DNA from 4 places in the Pseudomonas sp. YH-1 genome. Region 1 is predicted to be linked to each of the others. Evidence: predicted binding sites of a transcription regulator. Region 1 holds the regulator's gene; each other region holds the start of a gene.
The links. Region 1 encodes sigma-54, which starts transcription at its own class of promoters, with help from an activator protein. Its sites were predicted from a motif close to ANTGGCATNNANNTTGCTNT; they were not measured.
Positions count from the first base shown of each region.

Region 2: a site for sigma-54 is predicted at 5,809-5,828, ahead of ACKI1H_RS15385 (CmpA/NrtA family ABC transporter substrate-binding protein). Genes of this name have one in related genera too.
Region 3: a site for sigma-54 is predicted at 2,537-2,556, ahead of flgB (flagellar basal body rod protein FlgB). Genes of this name have one in related genera too.
Region 4: a site for sigma-54 is predicted at 2,581-2,600, ahead of ACKI1H_RS10345 (pilin). Genes of this name have one in related genera too.

Region 1 covers NZ_CP178184.1:2,293,448-2,301,303, forward strand. Annotated here, with positions in the region: gene fumC (class II fumarate hydratase FumC) at 1-625, shown strand, start outside; gene ACKI1H_RS10820 (hypothetical protein) at 655-1,104, shown strand; gene ACKI1H_RS10825 (superoxide dismutase) at 1,137-1,763, shown strand; gene ACKI1H_RS10830 (ZIP family metal transporter) at 1,786-2,679, shown strand; gene ACKI1H_RS10835 (HPr family phosphocarrier protein) at 2,692-2,964, opposite strand; gene rapZ (RNase adapter RapZ) at 2,999-3,856, opposite strand; gene ptsN (PTS IIA-like nitrogen regulatory protein PtsN) at 3,859-4,326, opposite strand; gene hpf (ribosome hibernation-promoting factor, HPF/YfiA family) at 4,336-4,644, opposite strand; gene ACKI1H_RS10855 (RNA polymerase factor sigma-54) at 4,723-6,222, opposite strand; gene lptB (LPS export ABC transporter ATP-binding protein) at 6,478-7,203, opposite strand; gene lptA (lipopolysaccharide transport periplasmic protein LptA) at 7,203-7,739, opposite strand; gene lptC (LPS export ABC transporter periplasmic protein LptC) at 7,726-7,856, opposite strand, start outside.
Region 2 covers NZ_CP178184.1:3,275,669-3,283,524, forward strand. Annotated here, with positions in the region: gene ACKI1H_RS15355 (protein kinase domain-containing protein) at 1-355, opposite strand, end outside; gene ACKI1H_RS15360 (nitrate/nitrite transporter) at 358-1,569, opposite strand; gene ACKI1H_RS15365 (cytochrome C) at 1,885-2,376, opposite strand; gene ACKI1H_RS15370 (thioesterase family protein) at 2,447-2,875, opposite strand; gene ACKI1H_RS15375 (polysaccharide lyase family 7 protein) at 2,974-3,666, opposite strand; gene ACKI1H_RS15380 (ANTAR domain-containing response regulator) at 3,905-4,483, opposite strand; gene ACKI1H_RS15385 (CmpA/NrtA family ABC transporter substrate-binding protein) at 4,465-5,688, opposite strand; gene acnB (bifunctional aconitate hydratase 2/2-methylisocitrate dehydratase) at 6,083-7,856, opposite strand, start outside.
Region 3 covers NZ_CP178184.1:1,327,665-1,335,520, reverse strand. Annotated here, with positions in the region: gene flgE (flagellar hook protein FlgE) at 1-981, opposite strand, end outside; gene ACKI1H_RS06115 (flagellar hook capping FlgD N-terminal domain-containing protein) at 1,017-1,688, opposite strand; gene flgC (flagellar basal body rod protein FlgC) at 1,688-2,116, opposite strand; gene flgB (flagellar basal body rod protein FlgB) at 2,121-2,486, opposite strand; gene flgA (flagellar basal body P-ring formation chaperone FlgA) at 2,729-3,370, shown strand; gene ACKI1H_RS06095 (ATP-grasp domain-containing protein) at 3,462-4,523, opposite strand; gene ACKI1H_RS06090 (phosphatidate cytidylyltransferase) at 4,711-5,640, opposite strand; gene ACKI1H_RS06085 (lysophospholipid acyltransferase family protein) at 5,642-6,271, opposite strand; gene ACKI1H_RS06080 (hypothetical protein) at 6,286-6,732, opposite strand; gene ACKI1H_RS06075 (phosphatase PAP2/dual specificity phosphatase family protein) at 6,722-7,856, opposite strand, start outside.
Region 4 covers NZ_CP178184.1:2,175,764-2,183,619, reverse strand. Annotated here, with positions in the region: gene ACKI1H_RS10355 (glycosyltransferase family 2 protein) at 1-137, opposite strand, end outside; gene ACKI1H_RS10350 (hypothetical protein) at 124-2,064, opposite strand; gene ACKI1H_RS10345 (pilin) at 2,118-2,534, opposite strand; gene pilB (type IV-A pilus assembly ATPase PilB) at 2,765-4,468, shown strand; gene ACKI1H_RS10335 (type II secretion system F family protein) at 4,472-5,689, shown strand; gene ACKI1H_RS10330 (prepilin peptidase) at 5,693-6,565, shown strand; gene coaE (dephospho-CoA kinase) at 6,630-7,238, shown strand; gene yacG (DNA gyrase inhibitor YacG) at 7,235-7,438, shown strand; gene ACKI1H_RS10315 (hypothetical protein) at 7,479-7,694, opposite strand; gene ACKI1H_RS10310 (energy-coupling factor ABC transporter permease) at 7,801-7,856, opposite strand, start outside.

The DNA.
Region 1 (7,856 bases):
GTTCCGCCCCGGTGATGATTTCTTCGCGCTGATCGGCGCCCAGGACATCGCCGTGTCCACTTCCGGTCAGCTCAAGGCCCTGGCCGTGGCACTGATGAAGATCGCCAACGACCTGCGCTGGATGAACTCCGGTCCGCTGGCCGGCCTTGCCGAGATCGAGCTGGAAGCGCTGCAGCCGGGCTCCTCGATCATGCCGGGCAAGGTCAACCCGGTGATCCCGGAAGCCACCGCCATGGTCGCCGCCCAGGTGATGGGCAACGACACCACCATTGCCGTCGCCGGGCAGTCCGGCAACTTCGAGCTGAACGTGATGCTGCCGGTGATCGCCGACAACCTGCTGCACAGCATCCACCTGCTGGCCAATGTCAGTCGCCTGCTGGCGGACAAGGCCATCGCCAGCTTCAAGGTCAACGAGGCGAGCCTGCGCGAGGCGCTGTCGCGCAATCCGATCCTGGTCACGGCGCTGAATCCGATCATTGGCTACCAGAAGGCTGCCGAGATTGCCAAGCAGGCCTACCGCGACGGCCGGCCGATCATCGATGTCGCGCTAGAAAACACGGACCTGGACCGCGCCCGCCTCGAGCAACTGCTCGATCCCGAGAAGCTCACCGCCGGCGGACTCTGAGTCCGCCCCACCTGCTGGAGGAACCTGCCATGCGTCATTGGCAACGCACCATCGAACTGGGCAATCGCTGCTTCATTCGTCAAGAGTTGATCGATGCCCGTGAGCACTACCTCCACGCTCTGGCGCTGGCCCAGGTGCTGCTGGATCGCTGGCATGACGCCGAGGAAGCGGTGATGGCCTTTGTCATCTCGCACCACAACCTCGGTGATCTGCATCTGCAGCTGGGCCAGCCGGAGGAGACCGCCGAGTACCTGTGTGCTTGCCACGAACGCCTGCTGCATCTGGGCGAGGACCTGCGCAAGCGCTCCGAGTTGCGCGCCGCGGCGGTGCAGCACAGCCGCCGCACCTACGTTGAATTGCTCAACTTCATCGGCGAGCACGGCACCTACCCGCGCACCCAGCGCCTGCTGCGCCGCCAGGGCGCGGTAGAGCTGCGTCCGGGGCTGTTCACCGCCGTGCACTCGATGCGTTACCACTAGTCGATGCGCTACCACTGAAAGAAGGTTTGAAGATGCCTCACGTCCTGCCTGCCTTGCCCTACGCCTACGACGCTCTAGAGCCGCACATCGATGCGCAGACCATGGAGATCCACCACAGCAAGCACCACCAGACCTACATCAACAACCTCAACGCGGCGCTGCAAGGCACCGAGTTCGCCGAGGTTCCGGTGGAGGAGTTGCTGCAGAAACTCGACCGCCTGCCCGATGCCCTGCGCGGCCCGGTGATCAATAACGGCGGTGGTCATGCCAACCATTCGTTGTTCTGGACCATCATGGCGCCGGACGGTGGCGGTCAGCCCCAGGAAGAGCTGCGCCAGGCCATCGATGCCGAACTGGGCGGTTACGACGCCTTCTGCCAGGCCTTCACCAAGGCAGCGCTGACCCGCTTCGGTAGCGGATGGGCGTGGCTGAGTGTAGATCCGCAGGGCAAGCTGGTGGTCGAGAGTAGCGGTAACCAGGACAGCCCGCTGATGCAGGGCAATCTGCCGATCCTCGGCCTGGATGTCTGGGAGCACGCCTACTACCTGCGCTACCAGAACCGTCGGCCGGAATACATCGCAGCCTTCTACAACGTGGTCGCCTGGCCCGAGGTGCTGCGCCGTTACCGCCAGGCGTTGCGGGCACGAGGTCAGGGATGAGACCGGTGGACCTGCCATGCGTCTGATTGTGCAGAGTCTGCGGGAAAGCGGAGGGCGCAATCTGCGTTGGTTGCTAGGTCTGACCATTTCCCTTGGCGGTGCCGTGCTGGTGGTTCAGCACCTGATGCTGCTGGCGAGACTGTCTTTGTCTGCGCCGATGTACCTGGCCCTGCACGGCGGCATGCTCTGCGCGCTCGGCACGGCCTTGGGGGCGGTGCCGGTGCTGCTGGTGCGGAGCATGCCGGCGCGCATCGCCGATGCCATGCTGGGCTTCGGTGCCGGGGTGATGCTGGCTGCCACGGCGTTCTCCCTGCTGCTGCCGGCGCTGGAGGCGGCGGAAGCTTCCGGGCGCCCGACCTGGCTGGCCTCGCTGCTGGTCAGTCTCGGCCTCGCGTTGGGCGCCTTTGGCCTCGCCGTGTTCGGGCGGGTGCTGGAGGATGCCCAGGCGAATATCCAGGGTGTTGCTGACGGCAAGGTGCCTGCGCGCATCCTGCTGTTCGTCGCCGCCATTGTTCTGCACAACATTCCCGAAGGCATGGCCGTGGGCGTTGCCGCCGGGGGAGAGGTGCAGGGGGCGAGTGGCCTGGCGCTGGGGATCGCGCTGCAGGATGTGCCCGAAGGGCTGGCGATTGCGCTGGTGCTGGCTGGGGCGGGTGTTTCGCGCGGCAAGGCGGCACTGGCGGGGGCGGCTTCCGGGCTGGTCGAGCCGCTTTTCGCGGTACTCTGCGCCTGGCTGATCGGGATCTCGCGGATGTTCCTGCCCTGGGGGCTGGCCGCTGCGGCGGGCGCGATGCTCTATGTGGTGGTGCGCGAGATCATTCCCGAATCGCAGCGGCGCGGCCACGCGGCGCAGGCCACCCAGGGGCTGATCATCGGTTTCTGCCTGATGATGGTGCTGGATACGTCGCTGGGCTGATGGCCCGGCGCGTCACTCGCCTTCGTCGAAGTAGTTGTTGATCAGTTCGACCAGCGCCTTGAGCGCTTCGTCTTCCTGTTCGCCCTCGGCGGCGAGGTGCAGGTTGGTGCCCTTGCCGGCGGCCAGCATCATCACGGCCATGATGCTCTTGCCGTCCACCGTACTTTCCGGATTTCGGCCCACGCGAACCTGGCAGGGGAATCGACCCGCGACGCCGACGAATTTGGCCGCCGCACGTGCATGCAGGCCAAGCTTGTTGATGATGGTGATTTCGAGGGCGGGCATCGCGAGGGGCTGTCCTTTTGTTGTCTGTCGCTGCTTAGCTCAGGTCGCGGTGGCGAATCTGTACGTTGGTGAGGGTTTCCTTGAGGGCCTGACCAATACGCTCGGCAATGTAGGTCGAGCGGTGCTGGCCACCGGTGCAGCCGATGGCGATGGTTACGTAGGCCCGGTTGCTCGCGGCGAAGCGCGGCAGCCATTTGTTCAGGTAGGCGAGGATATCCTGGTACATCTCCTCGACGTCCGGTTGCGCTGCCAGGTACTCCTGGACTTCCGTTTCCAGCCCGGTGTGCTCGCGCAGGTCGGGTTTCCAGTACGGATTGGGCAGGCAGCGCACGTCGAACACCAGGTCCGCGTCCACCGGCATGCCGCGCTTGAAGCCGAAGGATTCGACCAGGAAGGCGGTGCCCAGTTCGGGCTTGTTCAGCAGGCGCAACTTGAGCACGTCGCGCAACTGGTAGAGGTTCAGGTTGGTGGTGTTGAGCTTGAGATCGGCCAGGTCGGCGATCGGCGCCAGCAGGTTCGACTCGTCGCTGATGGCCTCCGCCAGGGAGCGGGTGTCGGTGGTCAGCGGATGCCGCCGGCGGGTCTCGGAGAAGCGTTTGAGTAGCGTCTCATCATCGGCATCGAGGTACAGCACGTCGCACTGGATGTGCTTGTCGCGGGCTTCCTGCAGCAGCTCGGGGAAGCGCTGCAGCTGGCTGGGCAGGTTGCGTGCGTCGATGGAGACGGCAACCTGGGGGTGCAGCAGCTCGGTGTGCAGCAGGGCGCGCTGGGCCAGATCCGGAAGGAGGCTGGCCGGCAGGTTGTCGATGCAGTAGAAGCCGTTGTCCTCGAGCACGTTGAGCGCGGTGCTCTTGCCCGAGCCGGATCTCCCACTGATGATGATCAGGCGCATGATCAGTGCCCGTTGTTCTGGAAGTCCACGACGATCCGGTACAGGTCCTCGCCGTTGGCGGCGTGACGCAGGCGGTCGCGGACGTCGGAGCGGTCGAGCATGGAGGCGATCTGCCGCAGCAGTTCCAGGTGCTCCTCGGTGGCCGCTTCCGGCACCAGCAGCACGAACACCAGGTCGACCGGTGCGCCGTCGAGGGCGTCGAAGTCTACCGGGTGATCAAGGTGCAGGATGGCGCTGATGGGCGACTGGCAGCCGGGGAGGCGGCAGTGCGGAATGGCGATGCCATTGCCGAAGCCGGTGGAGCCCAGGCGTTCCCGGGCCACCAGGCTGTCGAAGATGTCTTGGGAATCGAAACCCGGCAGCTCGCGAGCCACCAGGTTGGCGATTTGTTCGAGGACACGTTTTTTGCTGCCGCCCGGCACGTTCACGAGGGAACGGCCGGGGGTCAGGATTTGCTCAAGTCGGATCATAGAGAGGGGTTAACGGACGCCAACACCTTGCTGGCGTTCGAGGTATTTTTCCTTGTGCTTGATCAGTTGGCGGTCGAGCTTGTCGGTGAGCAGGTCGATGGCCGCGTACATGTCTTCATGTTCGGCGCAGGCCACCACTTCGCCACCGGCGATGTGGAGGGTGGCTTCAATTTTCTGCTTCAGCTTCTCGACCTCCATGATGACCTGAACATTGGTGATCTTGTCGAAGTGGCGCTCCAGTCGGCCAAGTTTCTCGCCGACATAGTCGCGCAGGGCGTCGGTCACATCCAGTTGATGTCCACTGATGTTGACTTGCATACCGCTTTCTCCTTGTTGCCCGTGTGTAAGTGGCAGGTTATGTGGCCTGCCGCCGGAACACCTTGGCGTGGATCAACGTCACACCAGCCGCTTGCGCTCGCTCGAGGGAGAGATTCCTAGGGACTCCCGGTACTTGGCGACGGTACGACGTGCCACTTGAATGCCCTGTGCCTCCAGTAAACCAGCGATCTTGCTGTCACTCAATGGCTTTTTCGGACTTTCCGCCGCGACCAGTTTCTTGATGATGGCGCGAATCGCGGTGGACGAGCACTCGCCGCCTTCGGAGGTGCTGACGTGGCTGGAGAAGAAGTACTTCAGCTCGAAGATGCCCCGCGGCGTGTGCATGAACTTCTGCGTGGTGACGCGGGAGATGGTCGATTCGTGCATGCCCACCGCCTCGGCGATATCGTGCAGGACCAGCGGTTTCATCGCTTCCTCGCCGTACTCGAGGAAGCCGCGCTGGTGCTCGACGATCTGGGTCGCCACCTTCATCAGTGTCTCGTTGCGGCTCTGCAGGCTCTTGATGAACCAGCGCGCTTCCTGCAGCTGGTTGCGCATGAACGTATTGTCGGCGCTGGAGTCGGCGCGGCGCACGAGGCCCGCGTACTGCGAGTTCACGCGCAGGCGCGGCACCGCTTCCTGGTTCAGTTCCACCAGCCAGCGGTCGTTGTTCTTCCGAACGATGACATCCGGGACGACGTATTCGGCTTCGCCGGATTCGATCTGCGAGCCGGGACGTGGGTGTAGCGACTGGATCAGCTCGATGGTCTCGCGCAGCTCGTCTTCCTTGAGCTTCATGCGTCGCATCAGCTGGCTGTAGTCGCGGCTGCCGAGCAGGTCCAGGTGGTCGCTGACCAGGCGGATGGCCTCGGCCAGCAGGTAGGTCTTGGTGGGCAGCTGGCGCAGCTGCAACAGCAGGCACTCGCGCAGGTTGCGCGCGCCGACGCCTGCGGGCTCGAGCTGCTGCACGCGGCGCAGCACGACTTCCACTTCATCCATCTCCACGCCCAGCTCCGGGTCGATGGAGGCGAGGATGTCGTCGAGAGATTCTTCGAGGTAACCGTCATCCGTGATGCCGTCGATGATGCTCAGGGCGATCAGGCGATCGGTATCGGACATCGGCAGGAGATTGAGCTGCCACAGCAGATGGCTCTGCAGGCTTTCGCCGGCGGAGGTGCGGGAGGTGAAGTCCCACTCGTCGTCATCGTTGCTGGGCAGGCTGCTGGCGCTGGTCTGGTAGATGTCTTCCCAGGCGGTGTCGACCGGCAGCTCGTTGGGGATGCGCTCGGCCCACTGGTCATCGTCGAGGCTGTCGACGTTGGGCGTGGTGCTTTCCTGGAAGTTGTCCTGGGAGCTGCTGGTGCCGTTGGCGCCTGACTCGGCACCGTCAGCCATGGGATCGCTGTTATCGAAATCCTCGCCTTCTTCCTGGCGCTCCAGCATCGGGTTGGACTCCAGGGCTTCCTGGATTTCCTGTTGGAGGTCCAGCGTGGAGAGCTGGAGCAGTCGGATGGCCTGTTGCAGCTGCGGAGTCATCGTCAGCTGCTGGCCCATCTTGAGGACTAGCGATGGTTTCATGGCTGGAACTAGGCACCTTGTTCGCTGGCGCGAAGCGCGCCATATCCACGACTACGGACACCGGGGTGCCGCGAGGAAGCAAATTATATGCCTGAGTTTGGACGCTTTGCCTAGGGGCTGTCGACCTTTCGTTACAACCCGGTTGCGCCACGGTGGGTCGGGCAGCCGCGTACGTCGCGGAGCGGCCGACGAGCCGCGCCACGCTTGCGTGGAGAGGTGGAGCCACCGCGCCCGGACAGGGCGCGGTGCAGGGCCTTAGAGGCGGAACTCGTGGCCCAGATAGACTTCTTTCACCAGGTCGTTGGCGAGGATGCTTTCGGCGCTGCCTTCGGCGATCAACTGACCGTCGTTGACGATGTACGCCGTTTCGCAGATGTCCAGGGTCTCGCGGACGTTGTGGTCGGTGATCAGCACACCGATGCCCTTGGCCTTGAGGTGGTGGATGATCTGCTTGATGTCGCCCACGGAGATCGGGTCGACGCCGGCGAAAGGTTCGTCCAGCAGGATGAACTTCGGCGAACTGGCGAGCGCACGGGCGATTTCAACGCGGCGCCGTTCACCACCGGACAGGCTCATGCCGAGGTTGTCGCGGATGTGGTGAATGTGGAATTCCTCGAGCAGGCCTTCCAGGGCTTCCTGACGGCCAGCGCGATCCAGGTCGGTGCGGGTCTCGAGGATCGCCCCGATGTTGTCCGCCACCGACAGCTTGCGGAAGATCGAGGCTTCCTGCGGTAGGTAGCCGATGCCGGCGCGGGCGCGGCCGTGCATGGGCAGGTGGGTGACATCCTGCTCGTCGATGCGCACGACGCCCTGATCGGCACGGACCAGGCCGACGATCATGTAGAAGCAGGTGGTCTTGCCCGCTCCGTTGGGGCCGAGCAGGCCGACGATCTGCCCGCTCTCGATGCTCATGCTGACGTCGCGGACGACTTGCCGGCTCTTGTAGCTCTTGGCGAGGTGCTGGGCGGTTAGCGTAGCCATTACTGCGCTTGATCCTGCTTTTTCTTGGGCTGGATGACCATGTCGATACGCGGGCGCGGCGTGGTCACCTGGGAGCCGGTGGCGCGGCCTGCGTTGACGATCTGGCGCTGGGTGTCATAGACGATCTTCTCGCCTTCGAAGGTGTTGCCTTCCTGGATCACCTTGGCCTGGTCGATCAGCACGACGCGGTTCTGCGAGACGAAGTACTGGATGGTGAGGCCGTAGGCCTGGGTGATCTGCTTGTCCGGCGCCGGCTTCTGTTCGAAGTAGGCGGGCTTGCCGACCGAGGTGACGACCTCGATCTCGCCGTCCTTGTTCTGCTTGAGCGTAACGGTGTTGCCAGTCAGCTTCATGCTGCCCTGGGTTACCACCACGTCGCCGCGATACACGGCCACGCCCTGCTTGTCATCCAGTTCGGCGCTGTCGGCCTGGACGCGGATCGGCTGTTCCCGGTCGGTGGGAAGCGCCCAGGCGGCAGAGCTGCCGATAGCGGCGGCGAGGCTGAAAAGAAGGGGGAGGGTGTTAACGAGCCTCATGCTGACCTCTTACGTTGGACAGCAGGAGCATCCGGCTGTCTTTCAGATACGCTTTCATGCCAACTGCCGTGGTCACACCGTTGGGTTCGGTGATCTTCACGGGTTGGTCAGTCTGCG
Region 2 (7,856 bases), 980 kb from region 1:
GCCAGCGGTTCTGCGAGATCAGCAGGCGGTCGAGGGCCTGGGCGACGGCCCAGGTCTCGGGGGTGGCGTAGTAGTCGGAGGCCAGCGCCTGCAAGGTCAACCGTGCGGCCAGGCCGCCGTCGGCGCAGTGGCTGACGCCGTCGGCGATGGCGAACAGGTGCCCCTTGCTGGCGGCCAGCCCGGCGGGCGGGGTGACTACCCGCAGGGCATCCTGGTTCTCGTCGCGCGGGCCGGTGGCGCTGGCCTGGGCAAGGCTCAGGCGCAGCTGATTGTAGGAACGAGCTTGCTCGCGAACGTGTTCCCCAGTGACCTCCGCATCAAGCGGTTCGCGAGCAAGCTCGCTCCTACAGGCCATGTTCAGACTCGCGCCACTGTAACGGCCGCACTGCCCCAGGTGGTGCGCCAGCGGGCTTTCACCGCGTGCAGGCCGAACCAGGCCAGTACACCAAGGCTGGCGAACAGCCAGAGGCCGATCTGGTAGTCACCGGTGGCCTGCTTGATCGCCCCCAGGCCCGCCGTCAGGCAGAAGCCGCCGATGCCGCCGGCCATGCCGATCAGGCCGGTCATCACACCAATGGTCTGGCGGAAGCGCTGCGGCACCAGCTGGAACACCGCGCCGTTGCCCGCGCCGAGGCTGAGCATGGCGACCACGAAGAGGCCAAGCGCCGCCACTGCGCTGGGCAGGTGGAAGCCCACGGCGGCGATGCAGATCGAGGCGATGGTGTACATCACCAGCAGGCTGCGGATGCCGCCGATGCGGTCGGCCAGGGCGCCGCCCAGCGGGCGCATCAGGCTGCCGGCGAAGACGCAGGCGGCGGTGTAGTAGCCGGCTTTCACCGGGTCGAGGCCGTACTGGTCGTGGAAGTAGCCGGGCAGGGTGCTGGCCAGGCCGAGGAAGCCACCGAAGGTCACGCTGTAGAAAAACATGAACCACCAGCTGTCACGGTCGCCCAGGGCCTTCAGGTAATCCCCTAGGGATTTGGCCGGCGGCCGCTCCGGCGCATTGCGGGCGAGCAGGGCGAACACCACCAGGGTGGCCAGCAGCGGGATCAGCGCGAAGCCGAACACGTTCTGCCAGCCAAAGGCGGCGGCGATGGCCGGGGCGAACAGCGCGGTGAGCACGGTGCCGGAGTTGCCGGCGCCGGCGATGCCCATGGCCTTGCCCTGGTGCTGCGGCGGGTACCACTGCGAGGCCAGCGGCAGTGCCACGGCAAACGAGGCGCCGGCCATGCCCAGCAACACGCCGAGGATCATCGCCTGTTCCAGGCTGTGAATGCCCAATTGCCAGGCGCCAAACAGGGCGCAGATGACGATCACCTGGCCGAGGATGCCGGCGGCCTTGGGTGACCAGCGATCGGCCAGCAGGCCCATGAGGAAGCGCAGGATGGCGCCGGAGAGGATCGGCGTGGCGACCATCAGCGCGCGCTGCTGGGTCGTCAGTTGCAGGTCGGTGGCGATCTGCACCGCCAGCGGGCCGAGGACGTACCAGACCATGAAGCTCAGGTCGAAATACAGGAAGGCGGCAAACAGGGTCGGCGCATGGCCGGCTTTCCAGAAACTCGTGTTCATCGAACACCTCATCAGCAACGGTAGAGGAGCCCGGTCGTGCGCCACGTGGCAGCCGCCGGGTTCGAGAAGGTCCTGAGCCCCTGCGCCGGGGCAAACGAAAAAGGCGTCGCTCCACCCACCGCTCTGCGCGGGTGTGGATGCGACGCCTTTGTCGAAGTCGGGTAATCGCCGTTGATTACCATCGCCTTGTGCACAGCAAGGCGCGGGCCAATAGCGGAAAGTCCCGCCGGATCAAAAGGTTAGTGGTATTCGTGCTTCGCGGGCTGTCCCACAACGGGGCGCACGCGTCCCTGGCGTGCTCCCCGTTGGGGCGATTCAGGGGGCTGGCGAGGAAGGGAAGAGCACGACCGGGCCCTTGGGCGTGCCGCCGGGCGGTACGTAATCGGGCGCCCTGTTGCCGGCAGCGCCGAGGTGGCGCACGTAGCGATAGATACCGCGCAGGTCGGCTTCGTCCATGATCCGCAGCGTGTGGGAGGGCATTGGCGGACGGAAGTTGGCCTGGCGCGCGATGGCCAGCCATTGCTCTTCGTCATAGGCCTGCATGGCCAGGCGCAGGTTGCTGGCGTAGGTGGTGCCCCAGGGGCCGCTCCAACCGAGCTGGTCGCCGGTGAGCCAGGTGCTTTCGGGGACCTTGTCCGGGGCGAGGATGTAGCCAGCGGTGTGGCAATCGTTGCAACCGGCGACTTGTACCAGATAACGGCCGCGCTGGACCGGATCGGTATCCGCCGCCTGGGCGATGGGGAACAGTGAAGGGAAGGGCAGGCACAGACAGCTGGACAGCGCGCCCACCCGAAGGAAGGACGGCATGCTGGAATCTCCTCTGGAGGCTGACGGGTACGACTCCAGAGGTATAGCGCGCTGCCGCTTCGCTTGCCGCTCAGGCGACCCAGTTGACGTTGGGGAAGGTGTCGCGGAAGGCCTCGGGAATCGGCACGACCTGGCCGATCTTGTAGTCGAAGAACACGAAGCCGGACTTGGCCATGGCCACCAGGGTGCCGTCGGCCGGGCGGGTGATACGGAAGATGATGTCGCCGCCGTACTTGTTGAAGTCCATCACGCCGACCTCGAACAGCAGCTGGTCGCGGGCGTGGGCTTCGGCGCGGTAGGTGGTGGCGAGGTCGGTGACGATGATGCCGGTCTCGCGGATGCCGTAGTCGAACAGGAAGCGCGCTCGGGCCTCGGAGATCATCGAGATCATCGAGTCGTTGCCCAGGTGGTTGGCGCCGTTGATGTCGGTGACGCGAACGGTGAGCTTGGTGGTGTAGATGAAGAGTTCTTCGGGAAATTCCAGTTTCAGGCGGGCCATGGCGGTCTCGATGACAAGGCAACGGGTAGTGCGGATGTGCCGCGCATTCTACGCGCAGTCCGCCCGCCCCGTGCCTCATCAGGTCAGTGAATGGCGAGTCAGCGGTGTGCCGAGTTCAGGTGGAAGACGGTCACCCGCGCGCCCTCGCTGCTGTCGCCGTAGTTGTCGTTGATGTACGCGCCGGCCTTGAAGTACAGCAGTTGTTTGGACCAGGTGGTGCTGAGGATCTTGCGGTAGTAGTTGGCCCGACCGTCGGAGGTTTCCACGCGGATCGCCAGGTTGCCCACCGAGGTGACGCGCAGGCTGTAGTTGAAGGTCTGGTCCAGGGCGATGTTGTCGATCAGCGGGACGTTGATGCTGGCGCTATCGTCGGGATGGTTGCGCACCAGGGCTTCCAGGCGTCCACTTTCCAGGGTAGGGAGGTAGTGGTACTGCAGCTTGACCAGGGGCTCGCCGTTGCCGGTGTAGGGCGAGCGGCTGTGGATCTGGCCGATGATGATCTTGTTCTTCGACGGCACCTGCTGGACGCTCATGGTCACGCGCAGCTCGTTGTCGCCCTGGTTGTAGTACCAGTTGGAGACCTCGCCAGCGGTAGTGGTCTCGCGCAGTTCGCTGCGCGGGTAGACGCTATCGGAGGTATGCGAGCCGGTGACGGGAACCCAGAACACCACCTGACTGCCGTCGCGTTGGAAGTAGCGGCTCTGGTAGCCCCTGGCGATCTGCGCGGTGGTGACTTCGGTGGGGCGGGGGTCGGTGGGAACGCTGAGGTTCCAGGTGGTGAGGTCGATCATGGGCTTGCCCTTGCTGAGCCGCACAGGCGGCGAGGTCGGGTGGGCGCCGAGGTGCCTAGCCGGCGGCGGCCACTGCGATGCGCCATCGAACCCTGCCGATGACGCTCCTGGGACCCGGCCAGAAGACCGGGCGGCCGCAGCATAGGGCGTTGCAGGCGAGGTAGGGGCCAGCTCCGCCGCTGGCGAAATGATCGCGCCTTGCCGCCGCTGGCCGTTGGCCGGCTTCACCTCTTCGACGTCAGTGCCCCAACATCTCGTGCATGGCGATGATCTGCTCGGCCACTTGTGAAAGCTTCTGCTGGCGGCCCATGGCTTGGCGGCGCATCAGGGTGTAGGCCTCCTCCTCGGCACAACCCTTCATTTTCATCAGCAGCCCCTTGGCCAGCTCGATGCGCTTGCGCTCGGCCAGTTGCTGCTCGCGGGCCTGCAGTTGGGCACGCAGAGCCTGGTCGCTCTCGAAACGGGCCATGGCGACATCGAGGATCGGCTGCAGTCGCTCGGCCTGGATGCCCTCGACGATGTAGGCGCTAACCCCGGAGCGGATGGCCTGGCGCATCACCTGCGGGTCGTGTTCGTCGGTGAACATGACGATGGGGCGTGGCTGGTCGCGGCTGACCAGTACCACCTGTTCCATCACGTCGCGGCCGGGGGATTCGGTATCGATGAGGATCACGTCCGGGTGCAGGGCTTCGACCCGTTGCGCGAGGTCCACGGTGAGGCCGGATTCGTCGATGACCTCGAAGCCGCACTCCACCAGCGCGGCCTTGAGGCGCCCGACCTTTTTCGGGGTGTCGTTGATCAGCAGGACGCGCAGCATGCACAACCTCGCTCCGCCAGGGCATTCAGCTCGAAGCTGCGGGCATAACCGGCCGGGTCGCTGCCGTCCCAGAGGCGCCCGTCGATCAGGGTCGAGGCACGCATCTCGGCGGCCGGCACGCTGACGCCCACGGCGCTGGCGGCTTCTCGATAAAGGTCGAGTTGCTGAACCTGGCGGGCGGTGCCGAGGTAGTCGACGTCCTCGCGCAGCAGGCCCCAGCGGCGGAACTGGGTCATGAACCACAGCCCGTCGGAGAGCCAGGGATAGGTGGCCTGGCCGTCATTGAAGAAGCGCAGCGGGTGCGCATCTTGCCAGGCGTGGCCGAGACCGTCCTGATAGCGGCCGAGCAGGCGTGGCTCGACGCTGGCGAGAGGGGCGTCGACGTAGTCCTCGCTGCTGATCAGCTGGGCGGCACTGCGCAGGTTGTCTTCGTTGGCTTCGATGAAGCGGCTGGCATCGAGGAGGCTCATCACCAGCGCGCGGGCGGTGTTGGGGTACTGCTCGACGAAGGCACGGGTGGTGCCTAGCACCTTTTCCGGGTGGTCCGGCCAGATCTGCTGGCTGGTGGCGAGGGTAAAGCCCATGCCTTCGTCCACCGCCAGCGCGCCCCAGGGGCCGCCGGCGCAGAAGCCGTCGATGCGCCCGGCCTTGAGGTGCTCGACCATCTGCGCCGGGGGCACCACGAGACTGCGGACATCTTGCAGCGGATGGATGCCGTGGCTGGCCAGCCAGTAGTAGAGCCACATCGCATGGGTGCCGGTGGGGAAGGTATGGGCGAGAGTCATTTGTGCTCCGTTCTGGCGCACGTGGCTCCGCAGTGCCTCGGCAGAGGTCACACCGTCGCGCATTAGTGGGGCGGAGAGGTTGATCGACTGGCCGTTCTGGCATAGCCCCATGAGCACGGCCATGTCAGTGGCCGGGGCGCCGCCCAGGCCCAGTTGCAGGTCGTAGATGAGGCCGTAGAGGCTTTGCGCTGCGTCCAGTTCGCCGCTGAGCAGGCGGTCGCGCAGCCCGGACCAGGAGTTCTGTCGCTGCAGGTTGAGCGTCAAACCGTAGGGCTGGCCGAATCCCTGGGTGGCGGCCACCACCAGCGAGGCGGAGTCGGTGAGGGCCATGAAGCCCAGGTTGAGCGCGGTCTTCTCCGGGGCATCGGAGCCGGCCACCCAGGCCAGGTTGTCCGGCAGTGGGCTGGTGCTGTCGATCATCTCCACCTCTCAACGCACTCTCAATACAAAAAAGCGCCGCTCCACCGGCCGTCGAAGAGGCGGTGGCAGCGACGCCATTGTCGGTAGGCGATCCGCCGTTGGATCACCCTTTGCGAAAGTGCAGCAAGGGCTGTGCCAGTCAGCTGGATAAAAAGAAGCCCCGCCATGGAGGGCGGGGCGCAGAGGAAGGGAGCGCACCTCTGGAGGGTTCCACAAGGGCACCTGGGCACGGATATCGGCAGGAGCCTGATCTCCACCTTAGACCCGAGGCGCGTGGGTGCAACCGGTCAATAAGTATTAGGCCCATCGTTAGGGGAGGGCGGGAGCGCTCTGTTTCGGGGCCTGGAAAAGAAAAGCCCCGCACGAGGCGGGGCTTTTCATCACGCTAGGAGTCTCAGACCTGGACGGCCGGGATCTTCGCGTTGGCGGCAGCTTCGCGGAACTCGGCGATCTGGTCGAAGCTCAGGTAGCGGTAGATATCGGCAGACATGCTGTCGATGTCCTTCGCGTAGGCCATGTACTCCTCGACGGTCGGCAGCTTGCCGATGATCGAGGAGACGGCGGCCAGCTCGGCGGATGCCAGGAACACGTCGGTGGCGTCGCCCAGACGGTTCGGGAAGTTACGGGTCGAGGTGGAGACCACGGTCGAACCGGTCTGTACGCGAGCCTGGTTACCCATGCACAGCGAGCAGCCCGGCATTTCCATGCGCGCGCCAGCCTTGCCGTAGATGCCGTAGTAGCCTTCTTCGGTCAGCTGATGGGCGTCCATCTTGGTCGGCGGAGCCAGCCACAGACGGGTCGGAATGCCACCCTTGACCTTGTCCAGCAGCTTGCCGGCAGCGCGGAAGTGACCGATGTTGGTCATGCAGGAGCCGATGAAGACCTCATCGATCTTGCGGCCTTGAACGCTGGACAGCAGGCGGGCGTCGTCCGGGTCGTTCGGAGCGCAGAGTACCGGCTCCTTGACGTCGGCCAGGTCGATCTCGATGACCGCGGCGTACTCGGCGTCCTTGTCGGCTTCCAGCAGTTGCGGGTTGGCCAGCCAGGCTTCCATCGCTTGCGCGCGGCGCTCCAGGGTGCGGGCATCGCCGTAGCCTTCGCCGATCATCCAGCGCAGCAGGGTGATGTTGGACTTCAGGTACTCGGCGATGGCCTCTTCCGGCAGCTTGATGGTGCAACCGGCAGCCGAACGCTCGGCGGAGGCGTCGGACAGCTCGAAGGCTTGCTCGACGGTCAGGTCGTTCAGACCTTCGATCTCGAGGATGCGGCCGGAGAAGATGTTCTTCTTGCCTTTCTTCTCGACGGTCAGCAGGCCAGCCTGGATCGCGTAGTAGGGGATGGCATGGACCAGGTCACGCAGGGTGATACCCGGTTGCAGCTGGCCCTTGAAGCGCACCAGAACCGATTCGGGCATGTCCAGCGGCATGACGCCGGTGGCAGCGGCGAAGGCGACCAGGCCGGAGCCGGCCGGGAAGCTGATGCCGATCGGGAAGCGGGTGTGCGAGTCGCCGCCGGTGCCGACGGTGTCAGGCAGCAGCATGCGGTTCAGCCAGCTGTGGATGATGCCATCGCCCGGACGCAGGGAGACACCGCCGCGGGTCATGATGAAGTCCGGCAGGGTGTGGTGGGTCTTGACGTCGATCGGCTTCGGATAGGCAGCGGTGTGGCAGAAGGACTGCATCACCAGGTCGGCGGAGAAGCCCAGGCAAGCCAGGTCTTTCAGCTCGTCGCGGGTCATCGGGCCGGTGGTGTCCTGGGAACCGACGGTGGTCATCTTCGGTTCGCAGTAGGTGCCCGGACGGACGCCCTGGCCTTCGGCCAGACCGCAGGCGCGGCCAACCATCTTCTGGGCGAGGGTGAAGCCCTTGCCGCTGTCGGCCGGCGCTTCCGGCTTCTTGAACAGGTCGGACGGGGCCAGGCCCAGCTCGGCGCGGGCCTTCTCGGTCAGGCCACGGCCAACGATCAGCGGAATACGGCCGCCGGCGCGGACTTCGTCCAGCAGGACCGGGGTCTTCAGCTCGAAGGTGGTGACCACTTCGCCGCTGTCATGACGCACGACCTTGCCTTCGTACGGGTAAACGTCGATGACGTCGCCCATGGCCAGGTTGGTGCAGTCGAATTCGATCGGCAGGGCGCCGGCGTCTTCCATGGTGTTGTAGAAGATCGGG
Region 3 (7,856 bases), 970 kb from region 1:
GGTCCAGGCGGTGCCGCTCTGGTTCTGCAGGCCGCCGGTGTTGATGAAGTTCGCCAGGGCGACCTGGCCCTGCAGCATGCGCTGGCCGTTGCTGTAGTTGACGTAGACCTTGCCGTCGTTCTCCACCGCGATACCGGTCTGCTCGCCGGCGGCGTAGCCGGTGGTGCGGTTGGTGGTGACGACGAAGTCCGAGCCGTACTGGCTGGTGCCGGTGTAGTCCAGCGCGATGTTCATCGGATCGACGCCCGGCAGGGTGAAGCTCACCGGCACGGAAGCGATCGGCGAGGACAGCGAGCCGTCCGGGGCGAAGGTCAGCGACTGGGTGGCGCCGACGGCATTGCCGTCCACCGCGTAGTGCGCGTCCCAGGTGTTGGTGCCGGTCAGCACGAAGTACTGGGTCAGGGTGTGTTCCTTGCCCTGGGAATCGTAGATCTTGCTGGTGTAGGTGGAGTTGTAGGTCTCCACCTTCTGCGGATCGAACGGCGCGACGCTCGGCACCTTCTCGTTGGAGTCGAGGTTGGCGACGAACTCCAGCTTGTCGGTGGCCTTGGCCGGCAGGTTGGCGGTCTTCACCTGCAGGTCGGAGACGGTGCCCACCAGCAGGTTGCCGGCAGCGTCGGTCGGGTAGCCCTGCAGGCGCTGGCCGGTGGCGTTGATCAGGTAGTTGGCGTTGTCCTGGCTGAACACGCCGGCGCGGGTGTACTGGGTGTCGCCGTTGCCGCTCTTGACCACGAAGAAGCCGCCGCCGGAGATGGCCAGGTCCAGTGCACGGTTGGTCGACACCAGCGAACCGCCCTGGCTGATGCTCTGGGTGGTGCCGGCGACTTCCACGCCCATGCCCTTGCTGTCGGCGTAGACGCTGCCGAACTCGGTGCGCGAGGACTTGAAGCCGACGGTGCCGGAGTTGGCGATGTTGTTGCTGATGGTGTCCAGCTGCTGGGTGACGGCGTTCAGGCCGGTCAGGGCGATGTTGAAGCTCATGGCGTTAGCTCATCCTAGGAGGGGGGAACAGGCGCTCAGGCGGCCTGGCCCTGACTGAATTCGACGATCTTGTAGAAGGGCACCGAGCCTGCGCCCTCGACTTCCAGCACCGGGCCGTCGGCGCTGACGCGGACGTTGTGCACCAGGCCGGAGACCTCGATGCCCGGCGTCTCGCCGCTCTCGGTCTTGACCGCCAGGCTGTACTTGCCGGGCTTCAGGCCGAGCGCTTCGGGGTCCACGGTGAAGGGCACGGAGCCGGCTTCCTGCGGGCCGAGAGTGATGTCGGTGCGCACGCCGTTGGCGTCGGTGAGCTGCAGCACGGTGGTGGCCGAGGCGTGCTCCAGGGTGATCTGCCCGCTGACCTTGTCGCCGTCCAGCTGCAGGCTGTCGGCGCTGACCTTCACTTCCTGGCCGACCAGGCCGGCAGCGGTGAGGGTCTGCAGGTTGTCCATCAGCACCAGGTTGTTCTGCTGCAGGGTGGTCATGTTCTGCATGCTCTTCACCTGCGCCATCGCCGAGTACTGGTTGATGAACTCGGTGCTGTCCACCGGCTTCGTCGGGTCCTGGTACTGCACCTGGGCGACCAGCAGGGTGATGAAGCTGTTCTCCATGTCGGTCAGCTCGCCGAGGTTGACCGCCTGCTTGGGCGTGTCGGACGAAGTGCTGCTGGTGCCGCTGGAGCTGGTGTCGTTGTTGACCGTGCTCATCAGGCGTCTCCCAGTTTCAACAGGCTGGACTGCATGCTCTTCACGCGGTTGAGCACTTCCACGCCGGTCTCGAAACTGCGGGTGGCGGACATCATGTCGGTCATTTCCTCGATCTCGTTGACGTCGGGGTAGTAGACGTAGCCGGTGGCATCGGCCAGCGGGCTGCCGGGCTCGTAGCGGCGTTGCGGCGAGCGGCCGGAGGTCACCACGTCGAGCACCTGCACATGGGCGCCGCCCATGCCGGCGCCACGGGTGAGCTGGTCGTTCTCGTAGACGGCGGCGAACATCGGCTTGCGCGCCTGGTACACGGTGTCCGGGCTGTTGGCGGCAGAGTCGGCGTTGGCCAGGTTGCTGGCCACGGTGTTCAGGCGCACGGTCTGTGCGTTCATCGACGAGCCGGCGATGCGGTAGATGGAATCGAATGCCATGGCGTCAGCGTCCCTCGATGGCCTGCTTGAGGCCGCGGAATTTCAGGGTCAGGAAGGTCAGGCTGGTCTGGAAATCCATCGCGTTGCGCGAGAACTCCGCCTGCTCGGTGGACAGCTCCACGCTGTTGCCGTCCTGCGAGGGCTGGTTGGGGATGCGGTACTTCAGGTCCGGGCGCGCGGCGCTGGTGCTGGCCAGCAGGACGCTGGAGGTGTCCTGGCGCTGCATCTCGGTGGCGAAATCGATGTCCCGTGCCTTGAAGCCGGGGGTGTCTTCGTTGGCCAGGTTGGAGGCCAGGATTTCGCTGCGCTGCATGTGCAGCGAGAGGGCTCTCTCGTGGATACCCAGGGTGTCGTCAAACCGTATACTCATTCGCGCAACCCACTCTCGTCGTTCGGCCGTCTTTCGGTGTGCGCAGCGACAGAGCACAAAGCATGCCCATCCTGGAATATCGCTTCATGTCGTTGATTTACAAGGCTTTACTCAAAGAGAAGAGCAGTGCGTGCAACGCGGCTTTTCCGCTTTCGACGCACCGCGCGCCAGGATGCGGAAAGGCCCTTTCCGCCTGTTTCCTCCTGCTGCTTCCCGCTCTCGCGCACGCCCAGGATGCACGCGTGCAACTCGACGCCGCCGCGCAGCAGCAGGTCGCCGCCGAGCTGAAGGAAGCCGCACGCAAGGCCGGCTGGAAAGGCATGACTTTCACGGTGAACAACAACCTGCCCAACAGCCTGGGCAAACTCACCGCCTGCCCTGGCGGCCCGCAGCTGCGCATACTCGAAGCCCCCACTGCGGTTACCGCGCGACGACGCTTCGAAGCCTCCTGCGCGGGCCAATCCGGCTGGCCGGTGACCTTTATCAGCCAACCCACCGTGTACCTGCCAACGGTGGTCGCCAGCGGCGAGATCGAGCGCGGCCATACGCTGGACAGGGCGCAGCTCAAGCTCGCACCGGTGGAAATCGGCAAGGGCTCGCGGGGTTACTTCACCGACATCGCCGAGGTGGCCGGCAAGACGGCCCGCCGCCGCATCCGCGCCGACCAGCCGCTGACGCCTGCGCTGCTCGATGGCGCGATGATGGTGCGTCGCGGCCAGCAGGTGAAGATCGTCGCCAGCCAGGACGGCATCCAGGCCAGCGCCGTCGGCGAGGCAATGGCCAACGGCAAGCAGGACGAAGTGATCCGTGTAAGGAACCTGCGTAGCCAGAAGATCATCGAGGCGAAGGTGACGGCATCAGGCGAGGTGAGCAGCATCTTCTGATGCGGCCCTCGCTCACGGCTGAACGCCTCTACAGGAGCGCGCCAAGCGCCCCATCACGGGCGGGATCCGCTTCTGCCGGGAGACGCGTCAGTCAGCCGAGCGGTTGCGAAGCGACGCTGCCCTGAGAGCCCGGCAGCACAATAACGGGATCGGGCGAAGCCGCCGGCGCGGCAAAGGTGGTCACCTCCACCAGCCGCCGCGCGTGGATGCTCGGCGCGGGCAGCACGGACGCATCCAGCGGCGCCTCGCGGAAGCAGCGCAGGTGATTGGCGACCATGTCGTAGCCGGAAAGATGGCTGAAGGCAATCCCTCCGGAGAAGCGTGGGTTGACGTCCATCAGCAACGCCTCGCCGTCTTGCACGAGGAATTCCACGTTGATGCAGCCGTTCACGCCCAGCACGCGGGCGACCTGACCGGCCATCTCGACCAGCCGAACGTCGGCCAGCATTCGTACGGTCAGACCCGCCCCGGTCGGCGTGCGCACCAGCTCCTGGCGCGCCATGGCCGCCCAGGCTCCACTGCTCTGCTGGCGCACCACGTCCACCACGCAGACATCGCCCGGCAGCAGCGGCTGCACGATGTAGTCGCGGTCCGAGAAGCGCTGGCGCACGTAGTGCAGGAAATCCGCATCGCGCACGTGCATCAAGCCTTCGCAATTGCGCCCGTCACGTGGCTTGGCGATCAGCGGCAGGTCCAGCCCTGCCATGGGCAGATCCTCCAGGCGCCAGGTGGGAATGGTGCGGATCAGCGGATCATTACCGAAGGCCTGGTGCACCCGCCACTTGTCGCGGGCAACACGAATGGTCTCCAGCGGCTGCATGCACAGCGTGATGCCGCGTTCGGTAAAGGCTTCGTGGTGCAGCGCGAAGGCATCGACCTCGGGGTCGATCAGCGGCAGCACATGGGTCACCTGCTCGGCCTCGCAGATCCTGAGGATGCGTTCCACATACTCGGTAACATTTCTCGCCGCCGGAACCCGATGGAAGGTATCCAGCAAGGCCGAGGTGGCGCACCAGTCGCGGGGCTGGGTATTGGTCCCCACCACCCGCGCGCCCCAGTGCTCGCGTAACGATGCGATCACCGATTCGGCAGAGTACGAGCCGATGGCGGTAACCAGGCAGGTGAACGGAAAACTACCCGCCGAGCCGCTCAAGACGCGGCCCCGCCGGTGACTCGCGGAAAGAGAGTGTCCATTGCTTCATGGCCCCGTAAAGATTCGACTGCTTACGCCCAAACACTCCGTTGCCATACGACACTTCCGAGGGAATAGAGCAAGCGTAGCTGCGAACCGGCGCTCCGGAGTGGTTACCCCGGAGCGCTTGGGGGATTTCCGACGGGGCTCAGGTCCACCAGTAGCGGACGAAGTGGAAGAACACCGGAGCGGCGAAGCACACCGAATCCAGGCGGTCGAGCATGCCGCCGTGGCCTTCGATCATGTGGCCCCAGTCCTTCACCCCGCGGTCGCGCTTGATCGCCGACATCACCAGCCCGCCGAAGAAGCCGAGGATGTTGATCAGCAGGGCGATCAGCAGCGCCTGCCAGAAGGTGAAGGGCGTGATCCACCACAGCGCGCCACCGATCAGCGTAGCCAGCGCCACACCGCCGATGAAGCCTTCGAGGGTCTTGGAGGGCGACAGGTTCGGCGCGATCTTGCGCTTGCCCATGAGCTTGCCGCAGACGTACTGCAGCACGTCGGACAGCTGCACGACGATCACCAGGAAGGCGATCAGCAGCAGGTTGCGTCCTTCGTAGCCGGCGATCTCCAGGGTCAGCAGCGCCGGCACGTAGGAGATGCAGAACACCGCCAGCATCAGCGCCCACTGCACCTTCGAAGCTCGCTCGAGGAAGTGCTTGGAGTCGCCACCCAGCGAGGCGAGGATCGGCAGCAGCAGGAACACGTAGACCGGGATGAAGATGGAGAACAGCCCGTACCAGCCGATGCCGATCAGCAGGTACTGCATCGGCAGCACGAAGTAGAACGCCGCCACCAGCGCCGGATAGTCGCTGCGGCGTGTCGGCATCAGGGTGAGGAATTCGCGCAGGGCGTAGAACGAGACCCCGTAGAAGAGCAGGATCACTGCCCAGTAGCCGAGGGCGAAGGCGCAGCCGATCACCGCGACCATCACCCACCAGGCGTTGATCCGCGCGTTGAGGTTGTCGATCACCGCGTGGGGGCCGGGCGGCGCCCGCCAGCGCAGCACTGCGCCCACCAACGAGGCGAGGACCAGGATGGCGCCGATACCACCGAAGAGCAGCCAGGTCTGGTTCATCTCAGCGACCCTCCGGCGCGGCAAGCCTGAGCAGCGCCTCGCGGGCACGTTCGAGGAAGGCTTCCTTGGCCTCGCCCTCCTCCACCACCAGCGGTGCGCCGAAGCTCAGGGTGCACAGCAGCGGCAACGGTAGCGCGCGGCCCTTGGGCATCACACGGCTGAGGTTGTCCAGCCACACCGGCACCAGCTCCACCTGCGGATGGGCCTTGGACAGGTGGAAGATGCCGCTCTTGAACGGCAGCAGGCGCACTTCCTCGTCGAGGTTTCGGGTGCCTTCGGGGAAGAGGATCAGCGAGTCGCCATCGGCCAGGGCGCGCTCCACCGGCTCCAGTGGGTTGCCGCCCTCGGCGCCGCGGGTGCGGTCGATCAGCACGCCATGGAACACGCGGTTGATGATGAAGCCACGCAGGCCGCCCTTGCCCCAGTAGTCCATGCCCGCCACCGGCCGCGTACGCGAGCGCAGCTCCGGCGGCAGCGAGGCCCAGAGCAGGACGAAATCGCCATGGCTGCTGTGATTGGCGTAGTAGATGCGCTGCGCCGGGGTCGGAGTGGTACCGATCCACAGGCTGCGCAGACCGGTCACCGCACGGGCGCCGGCGATGATGGCGTAGGCGCAGAGTCTTTCCAGCATTGCGAGTAGGTTCCTCAGGATTGGAAGGTCAGGGTGATCAGGCACAGCAGCGCAACGAGCCACTGCACCGCACACAGCACTACCTGCCGACGCAGGAGCTTCAGCGCGCCACGGCTGCGCTCGCTCCAGGTGCGACCGGACATTTCTTCCGGCACACCCACATAGGTGGCCAGTGCGTCATCCAGCTGACGGGTTTTTTCCGGCAGCGCCTCGCCGGCATTGGCCATGGCCTCGAACAGGTCCGCATCCAGCGCTACACGCATGGCATAGAACTTCTGCACCAGCCCGAGCAGCACCAGCAATGCCATGCTCAGGCTGAACGCCAGGGTGGCACTGGCCATCAGCACGCCGTAGAAGCCGAGCGCCAGCGCCAGCACGGTCAGCGCCGAGGACAGGCCATTGAGGCTGCTGCCGCGCCGCAACAGGCTGGCCACCAGGATCAGGCCCGGATCAACCGACATGACTCACCTCCTGTGACAGGTTCGGCTGGCCGGCGATCTGCGCCAGCACCGCCAGTTGTTCGGCCTTCAGCACCACCTGCGGACGGGCGCGGCGAATCTGCGCCAGCGCATCCTCGAGCGTGGCCGCACGGCCGGATATCAGCAGCCACGCCGCCACCAGCGTGGCGCTGCGCGAGTAGCCCAGTGCGCAGCACACCAGCAACGGGCCTTCGGCGTGCATTCGCTGGATCAGGTCCGCGCCTTGCCGGCATTGCTCGACACTCGGTGCTACCAGGTCGAGCAGCGGCAGGCATTCGTAGCGGCGTGTCAGCGCGGTGCAGGGCAGCTCGGCGCACAGGTCGAGGATCGACAGACTCGGCAGGTGCCGGGGCTGGTACCAGTCCGGCAGGCGCCCGAGCCAGAGACCCGGCAGCACTTCGTCCGGCTGCGGATGGCGGCGCGTCCACCAGCACGCGTTGAGCCACGCGCCCAGCCAGTAGGGCGCCAGCAACCAGGAGACCGCCACCGAATGGCGACCGTCCAGGCGCTTCTGGAACCCCACCGTGCCGATCCCCAGGTAGCAGAGTGCAACCAGCGCCAGGGATACAGCCGGCCAGCACAACCAGAGCCACAGGCCGCCGCCGGCCAGCGCCAGCACCAGGCACAGCAGCGCCCCGACACCATAGATTGCCGCCAGCCGACGCCGCTGCGGATCAGCGCTGAGGCTCCACGCCTGCAGCGGCGAGCGCACCTCCCGCGGCCACAGCCAGACACAGAGGAAGCCCAGCAGCGCACCGGTCGGCACGTCGATGAAATGGTGTTGCCAGGTGGTCAGCACCGACAGGCCGATCAGCGCGAACCAGCCGTGCAGCAACCAGCGCCATGCTCCGCTGGCGTAGCGACCATAGGCGACCCAGAGGATCACAAGCAGGGCGATATGCAGCGAGGGCGCCTGGTTGAAGGGCTTGTCGAAACCCATCAACAGGTCGAACAGCACGCCGAAGAAGCCCTCCTGCATCGGTCGCTCGAAGCTGAATCGCAGCGGGAACAGCAGGAAGCAGGCTACCGCGACGACCTGCGCGGTGAGCAGGCGCAGGGCGTGGCAGTCCAGCCCGCGCTTGGTGCGCGGCAGCAGGAAGGACAGC
Region 4 (7,856 bases), 120 kb from region 1:
CCATCATCAACCACGATAATCTCCGCCAGAGGATACAGAGACTTAAGTCTCGGCAAGACCAGGGACAATCCGTCGGCTTCGTTCTTCGCCGGAAGAACGATGCTGAGGCTCGGCGCCCCGACTTCAGTGAACGGCATTATGATTTTCCACCTTGTTATCTTGTGCCTGCAGGATTCGCTGGTGCTCTGATACGATCCACTGGGCATTGGCACCCAGTCGATCCCGAGCAGCGGCGAGCTTCAGCTCATCGAGCGCCTCGGCAAACCGCCCCTGCATGCGCAGCGCCTGGACCAGCATGATCCTCGCTCCTGGAGCATCTAACACGTTTATCGAATCGCGGAAGAACTCTTCACCCTTTCTCAGATCTCCTATCGACTCGATAAAATAGCGGCCCAGCAGCAGATAGACACTGCTCCGACTTTCCGGCGCTGCCCGGGGATTTTCCAGGGAGGCTGCCAACAGGGCAACCAGCTCTTCGGGAGGCAAATGACAGAAGCCGCCCAACTGACAATCAACCAGCACCCTCAAGAACGCTACGTTGCTGTTGTAGAAAGGCAAGGTCCGCAAGCGCTCCTGAAGGCGCTGGACCACCAAGGGGTCTGCCTTTTCATTCAGATAGTAGGCCAGATGGATCAATGCGAAATAGGAGCCATTCGCCGGAAGATAGGCGTCGGCCGAACGCTGGAAGTACTCCCTCGCCTTGGCGGCGAAAGCCATGTCCTTGCTATTGTCCAGCAACTTGAGGTAGATGCGCCCCATCTGATAATTCGCCCGGTCGGACCTGGGATGCATCTCCGCTTCGTACGCGGCATGGTCCACCAGACTCGACCAGACCAAAGAGCGGTTGTAGGTCACGAAAGAGAACAGCAGGAAAAAGGCCGCGCCCAGTATCATCAAGGTGACACGTACCCGCCCGCGCAGTTGCGTGCCAACTCCGACCAAGAAACATAGCAAGCCGATGCTCGCAAAATAATTGCGGTGTTCGTGGACCAACTCCAGCGAAAACACCGTGGACTCGAGCAAATGACTGATGAAAAACCACCCAATCGCAAAGGACAACATCCGATAGCGGCGCCAGCCAAATAGGCAGATGGCCCAAAGCAAGACGATTCCAAATACTGCATATACCGTGCTGTCCGGCTGTGTCAGCGAGGTCGAGATGGTGAAATCGTCGTGATAGAGGCTGAGGCTGGACAAGACCGGATAAACAATCATGGCCAGATAAAAGAAGATCACCCGCGACTCGGTAAGAAGTCGTTCGGATAGAGTGAAGTCGCGCTGTGCGAATGCGCCCGGCGAGATCATTGGCGGAATCACCCAGACAAGGGCAACGAGCGCCATTGCCAGCCCTACAGCTGTCACCAAATACCGGAGAGTGAGAGCTCCTAAACGCAGTACTCGCCCATCTGATTTGAACTCGAAGACGCAGTATTCGATCCAGGCCAGCAATAGGACGAACAAAACTCCGGACTCCTTGCTGAACATCGAGAGCACCAAGGCCAGCAGAATCAGGAGTATCGACAGCCCTCCTTTGAGAGAAAGCTGTTCCGTGCTCGGCTTCGACCGCCAGCGGACATAAAGATAGATGGCAAGGAATCCGAATAGCGCAGACAAGCTGGTCATGCGCTGCACAACATACAGTATGCTGGTCAGGTTGATCGGGTGCACCCCCCAGAGCGCAGCCACTGCCAACCCCGCCAGTGCTCCGCTTCGGGCAGAAAGGCTGTACCACCGCCGCAGGATCAGAGAAGAGAGTCCAGCCACAAGCACAATGTTGCAAAGGTGGATCAGGACGTTGATAAGCTTGAAATAGAACGGCTGCATGCCGAAGAAGTAGATGTTCAGCGCAAAGCTGATGAGCGCCAGCGGGCGGCCTGTAGGCCCTGCATCGCCTGAGACGGCTGCTGCTCTGAGCTGCTTCAGGTCCAGTGCAGTTATATGCAGACTGTTGTTATCAATGATATTGGCGGAGTCATCGAACTCAAAGTCTCCGTGAAGCCCCGGCGCATAAAGAAATAAAACCACCGACAACAGGCCCACGAACAGAACTACAAACAACTTCACTCCGACTCCTTATGAAAAAAGGCCCCTGAAAGGGGCCTTTTTCAAAGCACGAATTAACGGCAGTTGGACGGCAGGTACTTGGCGCTCAAGTTACCAGTATTGCAGGTCCAAGTAACGGCACCAGCGGAGCTGGACGAGCCCTGCAGAACAACAGTCTTGCCAGCTTCAACTTTGGTATTGTAGACGATGGTGATTTTCGAGGTATCGACGGTGACACTGCGAACTGCATTGCCGTTGATAGAAGCAGCCGTAGCAATTCCAGCCGAGGCGTTGTTGGTCGGCCAGGTGCCTTTGGAGGCGAAGAATTCGGTAACAGCCGTTTTGGCACCCGAAGCCAGGGTCAGACCCTCAGTCACGTGGGAGCGCTTGGTGTAATCCTGATAGGCCGGCAGTGCGATGGCAGCCAGAATACCGATGATGGCAACCACGATCATCAGTTCGATCAGAGTAAAGCCTTTTTGAGCCTTCATAATTCTCTCCAGGTTTATATAAGAGGTCGTAGGACCTTCCAAACATCAGGCAGAAATCATGCCAATACTCCTACAGCCGCGCATCCCCTGATCCAGCAGAAATTTCTCAATAGCAGCTACGCACTATTGCGCAGGAAGTGACATTTTTTGGCAGTGGTGCTTCGCCAATTTGGCACTCCGCGACATCTGCGTTATAAGGCATTGATACCTCTTCCCGGCATTTACCTTCCATGAACGATCAAGTCGTCCTGTCCGGCCTCGCTCGCCAACTGGTGCAATCCGAGCTTCTCGACGAGAAGAGTGCCCAGCAGGCGCAATTACAGGCGCAACGCAACAAGCTGTCGCTGGTCACCTATCTGGTGCAGAACAAACTCGTGAAGAGTCGCCCTCTGACAGAACTTGCCGCTGATCAGTTTGGCGTGGCCTTCTGCGATCTGAGCAGCCTCGATCGCGAAGCCCTGCCCAAGGAGTTGGTCTCGGAAAAACTGATCCGTCAGCATCGGGTGCTTCCGCTCTGGCGACGTGGCAACAAACTGTTTGTCGGCCTTTCCGACCCGACCAACCACCAAGCGATCACCGACGTCCAGTTCAGCACTGGCCTGACGACCGAAGCCATCCTGGTCGAAGACGACAAGCTCGGCGACGCCATCGAAAAGCTCTTCGAAAGCGCCACCAGCGCCCTTGACGATCTGGGTGATATCGACCTAGACGGCCTGGATATCGAGAACGGCAATGCAGAGCAGAAGGATGACCCCATCGGAGGGGATGCCGACGACGCCCCCGTTGTGCGCTTCGTCAACAAGATGCTGCTCGATGCCATCAAGGGAGGTTCCTCAGACCTCCACTTCGAACCCTACGAGAAGATCTACCGGGTCCGCTTCCGGACTGATGGCATGCTGCACGAAGTCGCGAAACCGCCAATTCAGTTGGCCAGCCGCATTTCGGCCCGCCTGAAAGTCATGGCCGGGCTGGATATCTCAGAGCGCCGCAAACCCCAGGATGGCCGCATCAAGATGCGTGTATCCAAGAGTAAATCCATCGATTTCCGGGTTAATACGATGCCCACACTGTGGGGCGAGAAGATCGTGATGCGGATACTGGACTCCGCCAGTGCACAGATGGGGATTGACGCACTGGGCTACGAAGACGCCCAGAAACAGCTCTACATGGAAGCCCTCAAGCAACCGCAGGGCATGATCCTGGTCACCGGTCCCACAGGCTCGGGCAAGACCGTATCACTGTATACCGGTCTGAATATTCTCAATACCCCCGATATCAACATTTCTACCGCGGAAGACCCGGTGGAGATCAACCTGGAAGGCATCAACCAAGTGAACGTCAACCCGCGCCAGGGCATGGACTTCGCCCAGGCCCTGCGGGCCTTCCTGCGTCAGGACCCGGATGTGATCATGGTTGGCGAGATCCGTGACCTGGAAACGGCAGAAATCGCCATCAAGGCTGCGCAGACTGGCCACATGGTGATGTCTACCCTGCACACCAACAGCGCAGCGGAAACCCTGACGCGCCTGCTGAACATGGGCGTCGCCTCCTTCAACCTGGCGACCTCTACGAACCTGATCATTGCCCAGCGTCTGGCCCGTAAGCTCTGCCCGCACTGCAAGAAGGAACACGATGTTCCTGGCGATGCATTGCGCCACGAAGGCTTCCCCGAGGACAAGATCGGCTCCTTCAAGCTATACGCGCCCATCGGATGTGAAAATTGCAAGGGTGGCTACAAGGGCCGCGTAGGTATTTATGAAGTGGTTAAAATCACGCCGGCCCTGCAGCGGATTATCATGGAAGAAGGCAATTCCATTCAGATCGCTGATCAAGCACGAAAAGAAGGCTTCAACGATCTGCGCACTTCGGGCCTGCTTAAAGCCATGCAAGGCATAACCAGTCTCGAAGAAGTCAACCGCGTGACCAAGGATTAATCCATGGCGGAAAAAGCATTGAAGAGCAGCGTCTTCGCCTGGGAAGGCACTGATCGCAAAGGCGGGAAGGTCAAGGGGGAGCTTTCCGGGGTCAATACGGCGCTGGTCAAGGCTCAATTGCGCAAGCAAGGCATCAACCCCACCAAGGTGCGCAAGAAGGGTATCTCCCTGCTGAGTCAGGGCAAGCGCATCAAGCCAATGGACATCGCACTGTTTACTCGTCAGATGGCAACAATGATGGGATCGGGCGTACCACTGCTGCAGTCCTTCGACATCATCGGCGAGGGTTTCGACAACCCCAACATGCGTAAGCTGATCGATGAGGTGAAGCAGGAAGTTGCGGCCGGTAACAGCCTGGCCAATGCCCTGCGCAAAAAGCCCCAGTACTTCGACGACCTCTATTGCAACCTAGTGGATGCAGGCGAGCAGTCAGGCGCCCTCGAAACGCTGCTCGATCGCGTGGCAACTTACAAAGAGAAGACCGAGTCGCTTAAGGCCAAGATTAAGAAAGCCATGACCTATCCGATCGCGGTGGTCATCGTAGCACTGATCGTTTCCGCCATTCTGCTGATCAAGGTGGTGCCCCAGTTCCAGTCGGTATTCGAGAACTTTGGCGCTGAATTGCCGGCGTTCACTCAGATGGTCATCAACCTCTCCGAGGTGATGCAGGCCTGGTGGTTCATCATTCTGATCGCCATGTTCGCAATCGGCTACGCATTGAAGACCGCGCATAACCGCTCGGAAAGATTCCGTGACATGGTGGATCGTGGCGTCCTGCGCGTCCCAATCGTCGGCGACATCATTTACAAGTCCGCCGTAGCCCGTTACGCCCGCACGCTGTCCACTACCTTTGCCGCCGGCGTGCCATTGGTAGAGGCTTTGGACTCGGTATCCGGCGCCACGGGTAACGTAGTTTTCCGCAATGCAGTCGCCAAGATCAAGCAGGACGTATCTTCAGGCACACAGCTGAACTTCTCCATGAAGACCACCGGAATCTTCCCCAGCATGGCCGTGCAAATGGCTGCCATCGGTGAGGAATCCGGCTCCCTGGACAACATGCTGGACAAGGTCGCCAACTACTATGAAGAAGAAGTAGACAACGCCGTCGATAACCTAACCACACTGATGGAGCCGATGATCATGGCCGTTTTGGGCGTTCTGGTCGGCGGCCTGATCATCGCCATGTACCTGCCGATCTTCCAACTGGGCTCTGTCGTCTAACCCATGCCTGTTCTCGACTTCCTGGCCAGCACCCCGCTGGCCTTTGTTTTATGTGCCACCCTCCTCGGCCTGCTGCTCGGCAGCTTCCTCAACGTGGTGATCCATCGTCTGCCGCGGATGATGGAGCTCGACTGGCAACAACAGGCGCGGGAAACCCTGGGTATGCCAGAGGGCGAGAAGCGCCCGACCTATAACCTGGTCCTGCCCAACTCCCAGTGCCCGCACTGTGCCCACGAGATCAAACCGTGGGAGAACATCCCGGTGGTCAGTTGGCTGGCGCTGGGCGGCAAGTGTTCGTCGTGCAAGGCGCCGATCAGCAAGCGCTACCCACTGATCGAGCTGGCCTGTGGTGCGCTGTCGGCCTTCATCGCCTGGCACTACGGCTTCGGCTGGCAGGCCGGCGCGATGCTGCTGCTGACCTGGGGCCTGCTGGCGATGAGCATGATCGACGTCGATCACCAGTTGCTGCCGGACGCCCTGGTGCTGCCGCTGCTCTGGCTGGGGCTGATCGTCAATCACTTCGGACTCTTTACCAACCTGGGCGACGCGCTCTGGGGTGCGGTGTTCGGCTACCTGAGCCTGTGGTCGGTGTACTGGCTGTTCAAGCTGATCACCGGCAAGGAAGGCATGGGCTACGGCGACTTCAAGCTGTTGGCCATGCTCGGCGCCTGGGGTGGCTGGCAGGTGCTGCCGCTGACCATCCTGTTCTCGTCACTGGTGGGTGCCGTGCTGGGCGTGATCATGCTGCGCCTGCGCAATGCCGAAACCAGTACGCCCATCCCCTTCGGCCCCTATCTGGCCATCGCCGGCTGGATTGCGTTGCTCTGGGGTGATCAAATAACCGCGACCTATCTGCAGTTCGCCGGTTTCCGCTAGCCTTCTCCGGCGCCGACTTCCCTCGGCGCCCGCGACGGCCACCGGGCCGGCAGAAAGGAGAACGATGAAACCCTGGATTCTGGGCCTCACCGGCGGCATCGGCAGCGGCAAGAGCGCCGCCGCCGAGCATTTCGCCTCGCTGGGCATCCACATGGTCGACGCCGACCACGCTGCGCGCTGGGTAGTGGAGCCCGGCCGCCCTGCCCTGGCGAGGATCGTCGAGCGCTTCGGCGACGCCCTGCTGCTGCCGGACGGCCAGCTCAACCGTGCAGCCCTGCGCGAGCGCATCTTCAAGGCCGAGGACGAGCGCCGCTGGCTTGAGCAACTGCTGCACCCGCTGATCGGCCAGGAGATCGCCAGCAACCTGGCGCAGGCGCAGTCGCCCTACGCCATCCTGGTCTCGCCACTGCTGGTGGAGTCCGGGCAGCACCGCATGACCCAGCGCGTGCTGGTGGTCGACACCCCCGAACACCTGCAACTGGAACGCACCATGCGCCGCGACCAGGTGTCCGAAGAACAGGTCCGCTCGATTCTCAAGGCCCAGGCCTTGCGCGACGACCGACTCAAGCACGCGGACGACGTGCTGCTCAACGATGGCGACCTCGGTCACCTGCACCAGCAGGTCGAGCGTCTGCATCAGTTCTATCTAGGCCTGCGTGGAGGACAACCATGAGCCAACCCCTGACCGTGGAATGCCCTACCTGTGGCGCTCCTGTTGAATGGAGCGCCAAGAACGAATACCGCCCCTTCTGCTCGCACCGCTGCAAGCTGATCGACCTCGGCGCCTGGGCAGCGGAAGAGCACGCCATTCCCGGCGACAACCTGGAAGACGAACTGTTCTCCGGCGACCTCGAGAAGCCACGAGGACATTGACCCGTCCAGAAAAAGGCCCGCAGAAGCGGGCCTTTTTCATTCAGGGACGCATGAAAGCGTAGTCCCGCTCTTCGTCCAGGTTATCGGCGAGGAAGTGCAGCTCGTGGCCCAGGTCTTCCTGCGTACGGACCTGCGCATTGGCCTGCACCACGGCGCTGAGCAGCGCGCGCACGGCCAGTTGCGGGTCCTGGCCGGCCGCTTCGGCTTCGATCAGCAGCTCGTGGAGGCGCTGCTCGGCCCAGCTGTGAATGCTCATCGGCAATCTCCTTGCGAATGGGGGCCAAGCTTCCCTGATCCCGGGAGGTTTCCGAACTGACCTGGATCAAATCGCCTGGGCCATGAGCCTCGCAGATGGCTGAACATCAGTGCGGCTCATCGTCATCCTTCCACGGCGCCTGCAAGTAGCGCGTGCGATTGA